Regions from separate parts of the Shewanella sp. WXL01 genome, predicted to be linked through region 2. Evidence: predicted binding sites of a transcription regulator. Region 2 holds the regulator's gene; the other holds the start of a gene.
What was found. Region 2 encodes NrdR, which represses ribonucleotide reductase genes. Its sites were predicted from a motif close to AAACACNANATNTNGTGTTT; they were not measured.
Positions count from the first base shown of each region.

Region 1: the regulator NrdR is predicted to act here: its motif matches at 2,469-2,488, upstream of nrdD (anaerobic ribonucleoside-triphosphate reductase).

Region 1 is NZ_JAAIKQ010000002.1:519,536-524,178, reverse strand. Features, by position in the region: gene nrdG (anaerobic ribonucleoside-triphosphate reductase-activating protein) at 1-289, opposite strand, end outside; gene nrdD (anaerobic ribonucleoside-triphosphate reductase) at 289-2,406, opposite strand; gene rssA (patatin-like phospholipase RssA) at 2,820-3,854, opposite strand; gene G3R49_RS07410 (DEAD/DEAH box helicase) at 4,154-4,643, shown strand, end outside.
Region 2 is NZ_JAAIKQ010000001.1:937,060-941,702, forward strand. Features, by position in the region: gene ettA (energy-dependent translational throttle protein EttA) at 1-4, opposite strand, end outside; gene glyA (serine hydroxymethyltransferase) at 242-1,495, shown strand; gene nrdR (transcriptional regulator NrdR) at 1,670-2,119, shown strand; gene ribD (bifunctional diaminohydroxyphosphoribosylaminopyrimidine deaminase/5-amino-6-(5-phosphoribosylamino)uracil reductase RibD) at 2,168-3,322, shown strand; gene G3R49_RS04050 (riboflavin synthase) at 3,362-4,024, shown strand; gene ribBA (bifunctional 3,4-dihydroxy-2-butanone-4-phosphate synthase/GTP cyclohydrolase II) at 4,182-4,643, shown strand, end outside.

The DNA.
Region 1 (4,643 bases), on a different contig from region 2:
CACACTCAGCTTTAACCCGCTTAACCAGCTTAAGTACAGCATCGACGTTAGCTGGATGCAGTGGATCGCCTCCCGATAGCGACAAACCTTTGCGTGCAATGCGCGTATCTTGCAAATCAGCAATGATTCTATCTTCTAACGCTTGGGTATACTCATGACCAGAGTCCACGCGCCAGGTCGACTGGTTATAACAACCTTTGCAAGCGTGTTCGCAGCCGCTAACGAACAAGGTGCAACGTGTGCCCTTGCCGTTAACAACATCAACGCTATGGTAAACGTGATAATGCATTAGATATGCTTCACTCGGCGTTTCACTTCTTCTTGCTTGCCGTAGTTAAATGGCCGTGCATCTGGGCTACCTAAGTATCCGCATACGCGGCGGGTAACTGACACACGGCTTGGCTCATGGTTACCACATTTAGGGCAGACAAAACCTTTACTAGTACAGTTGAACTCGCCCACAAAGCCACAGTCATAACACTCATCAATTGGGGTGTTCGTGCCGTAGTAAGGCACGCGTGAGTAACTGTAGTCCCACACCTGTTCAAGCGCTTCAATGTTGTGCTGCATGTTCGGGTATTCGCCGTAGCAAATAAAGCCACCATTAGCTAACTCTGGGTATGGTTGCTCAAAGTCAATTTTATCGAATGGGTTAACTTTCTTTTCAACATCTAGGTGGAAGCTGTTGGTGTAGTAACCTTTGTCAGTTACACCTTCAACTACGCCAAACTCTTTAGCATCGATTGAGCAGAAACGGCTGCATAGGTTCTCACTTGGGGTGCTGTATAAGCTAAAGCCGTAACCGGTTTCTTCTTTCCAAGCTAGAATCGCTTTTTTCATGTGTTTGATGATATCTAAGGCTTTTTCACGCAGCGCTTCATCATCAAATACATGCTTGTCATTACCATAAAGTGCATTAATGGTTTCATGTATACCAATGTAACCTAGCGAAATTGACGCACGGCCATTTTTGAAGATTTCTGAGATATCATCGTCGGCATTTAAGCGCACGCCGCAAGCGCCTTCCATATACAAGATTGGTGCGACACGCGCTTTAACACCAACAAGGCGAGCAATACGGGTATCTAATGCTTTGCGTGAAATAGCTAAACGCTCATCAAGCAGCTCATAGAACTTAGCTTCATCGCCATTGGCTTCGATTGCAATGCGCGGCAGGTTAAGGCTAACAACACCTAGGTTATTACGACCTTCATGCACTAGCTCACCATCTTGCTCAAATGCAGATAGGAATGAACGGCAACCCATAGGCGTTTTGAATGAGCCAGTGACACGTTCAACTTGCTCATAGTTAAGAATATCTGGATACATGCGCATGCTTGCACATTTTAGCGCCATTTGCTTAATGTCGTAGTTTTCATCAGCCGCTTTATGGTTCACACCATCACGAATGGCAAATACTAGCTTAGGGAATACTGCGGTTTTATGGTTTTTACCTAAACCAGCCATACGTACAGTCATAATAGACTTTTGAATTAAGCGCGCTTCCCAGCTAGTACCTAAGCCAAAACCAAAGGTAACAAACGGCGTTTGACCGTTCGCGGTATGCAAAGTATTGACTTCATATTCAAGCGATTGGAATGCGTCGTGACATTCTTTTTCGGTTTGCGCCATGGCATAAGCTTCAACATCAGCAATATTCCACTGCTCACCTGTTGCAAGGTGCTTTTGGTAGCTAATTTGCACAAACTTGGCTAACACTTCATCAATGCGGTTAATGGTGGTGCCGCCATAGATGTGGCTGGCTACTTGGGCAATGATCTGCGCAGTAACCGCTGTCGCAGTAGAAATTGACTTAGGCGTATCAATCTCAGCGTTACCCATTTTAAAACCGTTAGTCAGCATGCCTTCAAGATCGATAAGCATACAGTTAAACATTGGGAAAAATGGTGCGTAGTCTAAATCGTGGTAGTGAATATCGCCACGCTCGTGGGCAGCAACCACATCTTTAGGTAGTAAATGGGTTTTAGCGTAATGCTTAGCCACAATACCAGCTAATAAATCACGCTGCGTTGGGATCACTTTAGCGTCTTTATTAGCATTTTCGTTTAGTAGGCTGCTATCGCTTTGCTCAACCAAACCACGAATTTCACGGTTTAGCTTACTCTTAGCTTCACGGCGCACATCTCGATCATGACGGTACTCAATATAGTGACGCGCCACTTCTTTGTATGGACCAGACATTAGCGCATTTTCAACTGCGCTTTGTAGTTCGTGTATGTCGACTTCGTGATCGGCAGCAAATTGTTGCTCGACCACACTCGCCAGCGTTTGAGCGTAATCGTTATCAGATTGACCTGCTGACTCCATTGCTGCGATTACGGCGTCACGAATACGTTCACCGTTAAAAGCAGTACGACAACCATCCCTTTTAATGACAACAAGCATAGATTAATTACTCCTCAACTGCGCTGTTAAACAACACTATATATATGTTTATTTTTTATCACGAACACAAGATGTGGTGTATTAAGCGATAATATGCAAAATTACGCTATGATCTGGATCATATTTTTAAGGGTAAAATTACGATTAAATTTATTTGTGCTGACCCACGCAATGAACCCAGATTTGCCACTTGACCAAGGCAGAATTGAACGCTAAGGGAGGTCTAATTTGAACAGATTTTGCTCATACCAAGAGGTGATTTGTTGCCAGAAGTATAAGTTCACGCATATTGGCCAACAAACGTAGAAACGAAAATCGCCCGTCAGATGACAGGCGATTAACATTGTTAGATCATGCTAAAAAATAGTCAGATACATAACCAAACAACTAGCAATACAAACATAAAACCTGCGCTAAACACCCAACTTTGCTCGAAGGATGTGCTCAACATCTTTAACCGCTTGGTAGCCTGCATCAATGGCTTCTTGAGCTCGGTGAAACTCCATGGTGCCAATACCCGCCACATTAGGAATAATACAAATCTCGGGTGGGTCGCCCATTAACCGCGCTCGTTTGTGGCGCTCTTCTAAAATCTCCATGGATTGAGTCATAACCGCAAGCATGCCAGGGTTTGATTTACGCCCTTGTTTTGCTTGCCCACCAGCTATATCAGCCGCATTCAAACTAAACTTCTCAGACAAGTTACTTACGTATTCTTTGCCACGCCCCAACAAATCCACAAAACTCCAATCGTGCTCTGCCTCTTGTGCTTGGGTTTGCTCATTATCTTGCACATTTTCATGTTCAAAATCATCGGGCTTAACGGAGCTTGCTTCACTGGCCATTTGTTGTGGCAAATTATGAACTGTTTCAGCATGATGTCCGTGTAAATCAACTGCAATCACAAAATCCACATCCATCGCACGGCTAAGCGATACAGGTACTGGGTTCACTACCGCGCCGTCAACTAGCCAACGATTGCCCTGCTTTACTGGCGGCAAAAAACCGGGCATTGAACAAGAGGCTTTAACAGCGTTACGTAAATCGCCCTCTCTAAACCAAATTTCTTGACCGCTGTAGAGGTCGGTGGCAACTGCAGCAAAAGGCTTATCAAGATCTTCAATCTTTTTATCACCGACTCGGCTACCTAGCACATCAAACACTTTCTCACCGCTGATAATGCCGCCCTTGCGCCAGCTTAAATCCATTAAGCCAACAATATCCCAGCTAGAAAAACCGGTCACCCAGCCTTGCAGCTCCTCTAATAAACCTGCTGAATAGGCTGCGCCAACTAAGGCACCGGCAGAGCATCCAGCGACTTTGTCAGGGTAAATACCCAACTCAGCCAACGCCTTAAATACACCAATATGCGCCCAACCTTTGGCTGCACCGCTGCCTAATGCGATACCTATTCTCATTGAAGAGCCAATTTGCTCACCTTGCGCCATTCACACTTCCTCACTTTACGACTATCTGATCTAGCTTACCAAAGCAGAATTTATCCGATTCAAACAATCTATCACCCAAGCACAGATATTATGCGCTTTTACAGCGTTATTGTTGCTGCATTTTCTGATACCACACATTTTTTATGAGCGCTCCATCAACAATTTACATGACATTTAACCCACAAAAATAACAGCTTCACCTAATTGTCATCTCACGCACCATTTCTGCGCCTATTTCATAGCTATAGTAATTGGATGCAGTTATAATACTTGGCTCGCATTTTTTAGGGGAACAACCTTTGCAATTTTCTGATTTTTCTTTAGACAAACGCCTACTCGAAACCGTCGAACACATGGGCTTTACCAGTCCAACACCAATTCAGGAGCAAGCGCTTCCTGTGGCATTAGCCGGTAAAGACCTAATGGCGTCGTCAAAAACAGGATCTGGCAAAACCCTGGCTTTCTTGCTGCCAGCTATGCAGCGCATTATTTCTAAAAAAGCCCTGACCAAACGCGATCCTCGAGCGCTTATCTTGTTGCCTACCCGCGAGTTAGCGCAGCAGGTATATAACCAGTTACGTTTGCTGGTTGCCAATACCCAATATAAAGCGGTTAGTATTTTAGGTGGCGAGAACTTTAACGACCAAGCTAAAGCATTGGCGCGCGATCCTCACTTTATTGTGGCAACGCCAGGTCGTATTGCTGATCACCTATCGCAAAAGCACCTTTACTTAAACGGTTTAGAGCTACTTATTCTTGATGAAGCCGACCGCATGCTTGATTTAGGCT
Region 2 (4,643 bases):
CCATGAGGTTGTTATATCCTTTTTATCTAGATTGGCTAAGTTTACGCGATAAGTTCAACAACTCAATAATAAATCCCTTGGAAAGCGATGCGCTTATCGCTGTGGTTTCAATAGGCAATCAAGCATGAATCGTTTTGAATTTAAAACACAGTGAATTTCATGTTATTTGGGGTGTGATTCAGCTCACTTGCAGAGTAGAATACCGCGCAACCCTATATATAAGAACTTGCTTGGAGTTAACATGCTTAAAAAAGCGATGAACATTGCCGATTATGATCCTCAGTTATTTAAAGCGATCGAAGACGAAACGCTTCGTCAAGAAGAGCACATCGAGCTAATTGCTTCTGAAAACTACACCAGTCCACGCGTAATGGAAGCGCAAGGTTCTCAGCTTACCAACAAATATGCAGAAGGTTACCCAGGCAAGCGTTACTACGGTGGTTGTGAGTATGTTGATACCGTTGAAACTCTAGCTATTGACCGTGTGAAAGAGCTATTTGGTGCAACTTACGCCAATGTTCAGCCGCATTCTGGTTCACAAGCTAATAGTGCGGTATTTATGGCGCTGCTTCAGCCAGGTGACACAGTTCTAGGTATGAATCTAGCTCACGGTGGTCACTTAACTCACGGCTCACCAGTAAACTTCTCTGGTAAGCTTTACAACATCATCCCTTACGGTATCGACGAGTCAGGCAAAATCGACTACGACGAAATGGAAAAGCTAGCTTTAGAGCACAAGCCTAAGATGATGATTGGTGGTTTCTCTGCATACTCAGGTATTGTTGACTGGGCGAGAATGCGTGAAATCGCTGATAAAATTGGTGCTTACCTATTCGTTGATATGGCGCACGTTGCTGGTTTAATTGCAGCTGGTGTATACCCAACGCCAATCCCACACGCGCACGTTGTGACGTCAACTACCCATAAAACGCTAGCTGGCCCACGCGGTGGTATCATTCTTTCTGCAGCAGACGATGAAGACTTATATAAGAAGCTAAACTCTGCAGTATTCCCAGGTGGCCAAGGTGGCCCACTAATGCATGTTATCGCAGGTAAAGCGGTTGCATTTAAAGAAGCGTTAGAGCCTGAGTTCAAAGTTTACCAACAGCAAGTGGTGAACAATGCTAAAGCTATGGTTGAAGTGTTCCTTGAGCGCGGTTACAAAATCGTTTCTGGTGGTACTGACAATCACCTAATGCTAGTTGACCTAATTGGTCGTGAGCTAACAGGTAAAGAAGCTGATGCAGCGCTTGGTAGCGCCAACATCACAGTAAACAAAAACTCAGTGCCAAATGATCCACGCTCACCGTTTGTGACTTCTGGTATCCGTATTGGGTCGCCAGCAATCACTCGCCGTGGCTTTAAAGAAGCTGAGTGTAAGCAGCTAACAACGTGGATCTGTGACATTCTTGATGATGCACAAAACCAAGATGTGATTGACCGTGTTAAAGCACAAGTGCTTGAGCTATGTGCTAAGTTCCCGGTTTACGCTTAATCAGCGCAATCATGCGTAGGGCGCTTGTGCTTTAGGTGCTTATGCTTTAGGTGCTTTTGCATAACGAGATAGAGGCGCAGTTTTTAGCCTTTCACCTTAACCTACTGCTGTAAATAAGATAAACTTCAATGGCCGCTAATGTTAGCGGCCATTTTGTTTTTCTGCGGAGGCACAATGCATTGCCCATTTTGTAGCGCGACAGATACTAAAGTTATTGATTCCAGATTAGTTGCAGACGGCCATCAGGTTAGACGCCGCCGTGAGTGTATGGAGTGTCACGAGCGATTCACCACTTTTGAAGGGGCGGAGCTGGTGATGCCACGAGTGATTAAGCAAGACGGCACTCGTCAGCCATTTGATGAAGAGAAGCTCCGCGGCGGTATGCTGCGCGCGGTTGAGAAGCGTCCAGTGTCAATGGATCAAATTGAGCAGTCACTGAGTAAAATCAAATCTATGTTACGTGCTACAGGCGAGCGGGAAGTCAACTCAGAGATGATAGGTAATCTAATGATGGATCAGCTGATGTCATTGGATAAAGTTGCCTATATTCGTTTTGCTTCTGTTTACCGCGCATTTGAAGATGTTTCCCAGTTTGGTGAGGCCATCGCTAAGCTACAAAAGTAGTGCCGGCACAAGAATAATCTCTTCTTAATATAGTTACTAGGACGTTCAATGCCCACTTGGTCGACATTCGACATGCAAATGATGACCCGTGCTATGCAGCTTGCTGAGCGCGGTCGCTATACCACTCGCCCAAACCCTTGTGTTGGCTGTGTGATAACTAAAGGCAACACTATTATTGCCGAGGATTATCACAAGGTGGCAGGGCAAGGCCACGCCGAAGCGAATGCGCTCAACACTCTTAAACAACAGCAAGTTAGCGCGCAGGGCGCGACGGCGTATGTCACCCTTGAACCTTGTAGCCATTATGGGCGCACGCCGCCATGCGCCGAGGCCTTAATTAATGCAAAAGTCGCCAGAGTGGTTGTTGCAGTATTAGATCCCAATCCACAAGTTGCAGGTCGCGGCATCAATATGCTTGAACAAGCGGGCATTCGAGTTGATGTGGGCTTGTTTGAAGCACAGGCTTATGCAATAAACCGCAGCTTTATGAAGCGCATGAAAACGAGCTTGCCTTGGGTGACAGTTAAGGTTGCCACCAGTTTAGATGGCAAAACTGCATTGAGTAATGGTGTGTCTAAATGGATCACTGGCCCAAAAGCTCGGCAAGATGTGCAGCGCCTGCGTGCTCAGCACTGCGCGCTTATAACAGGCGTCAACACTGTCACTATGGATGATCCAAGTCTCAATGTGCGTTATGACGAGTTAGGTAGCCTTAAAAATTCCCTTCATGAAACACAGATTCACCAACCGCTTAGGGTTGTGCTAGACACCCACGCGAGCTTAACGGCAGAATATCGGTTGTTTGCAATCGACTCCCCCATCTTGCTGGTGACTACAAAACCTTACCCTGAATTAGTAAAAAGCCAACTTCCATCACATGTCTCTGTTTTCAAGGCGGATTTAGATGATAAAGGTCGCATTAACTTGCAACAAGTTTTAGTACATTTGGGCGAATCTTGTAACTCGGTGTTTGTTGAGGCTGGCGCCACGTTGAGCGGCAGTTTTGTGGCGCAAAAATTAGTGGACGAGTTGGTGATATATCAGGCGCCGAAAATCCTCGGAAGCCAGGGCAGAAATATGCTTAACTTACCTGACTATTTACAAATGGATCAGCTTCCTGTTGGAGAAGTTGTTGAGCAAACAAGGGTAGGGCAAGACACCAAGATAGTGCTGCGCATGACTGGCAACGAGCAAACTAATTAGAAACTGAGTTTATAGAATAATTTTTCAAAGCGAGAGCATATGTTTACAGGGATAATTGAAGCCCTTGGTACCTTAACTAAGATTGAGCGCCAAAGTAATGATATCCGTTTGACGGTTGATAGCGGTAAGTTAGATCTTGGCGATGTAAAGCTAGGTGACAGTATTGCTACTAATGGTGTGTGTTTAACCGTAGTTGAGTGCTTAGCAAATGGTTATGTGGCAGACGTGTCTGCTGAAACGGTGGCGCTTACGGGTTTTGCAAACTATCAAGTTGGTCAAAAGGTCAATCTTGAAAAAGCAGTCACGGCTAATACGCGTCTTGGTGGTCATATGGTAAGTGGTCATGTGGACGGCATTGCCAAAGTGGTTAAGCGCGAAATGCGTGGTCAAGCAATTGAGTTTTGGCTTGATGCGCCAAAAGAGTTAGCGCGTTATATAGCCCATAAAGGCTCAATTACTATTGATGGTGTGAGCTTAACGGTGAATGAAGTTGATGGCAGTAAATTCCGCCTCACTATCGTGCCGCACACCGCAGCCGAAACCACGTTAACTAGCATGAAAGCTGGGGATAGCGTCAACATAGAGGTGGATTTAATTGCCCGCTATCTTGAAAGGTTGATGGACCCGAGTGCAGCCAAAGATGCAGGCGAACACTCAGGTGTAACCATGGAGCTGCTGGCAAAGTCAGGTTTTATGCGCTAGCTCAAGCGCCGCTTAGCAAGAGAAAAGCCGAAGTTTGCGGCAAAGATACAGAATAAATCAAACGCCTGAGCCTGATGCCAATTGGTATTAAAATGGTTCGGGTGACAATAATAGAGACAACAACTCTAAAACGAGCGACTAGCAAAAAGGTTTTTATATGGCGTTACACAGCATAGAAGAAATCATCGAAGATATTCGTCAGGGTAAGATGGTTATCTTGATGGATGATGAAGATAGGGAGAATGAAGGCGACCTCATTATGGCGTCTGAATGTGTTACTCCTGCAGCAATCAACTTTATGGCGACTTATGGCCGAGGGTTGATTTGCCAGACCATGACCAAAGAGCGTTGTCAGCAGCTAAATCTGCCGTTAATGGTAACCAATAATAACGCACAGTTTTCAACTAACTTCACGGTATCAATTGAAGCCGCTGAAGGCGTGACGACTGGTATTTCTGCCCATGACCGCGCAGTGACTGTGCAAGCGGCGGTAGCTAAAGATGCCAAAGCTGCCGATCTTGTTCAGCCAGGGCACATCTTCCCGTTAATGGCGCAAGATGGCGGCGTGTTAACCCGTGCAGGCCATACTGAAGCCGGTTGCGACCTAGCGCGTTTAGCT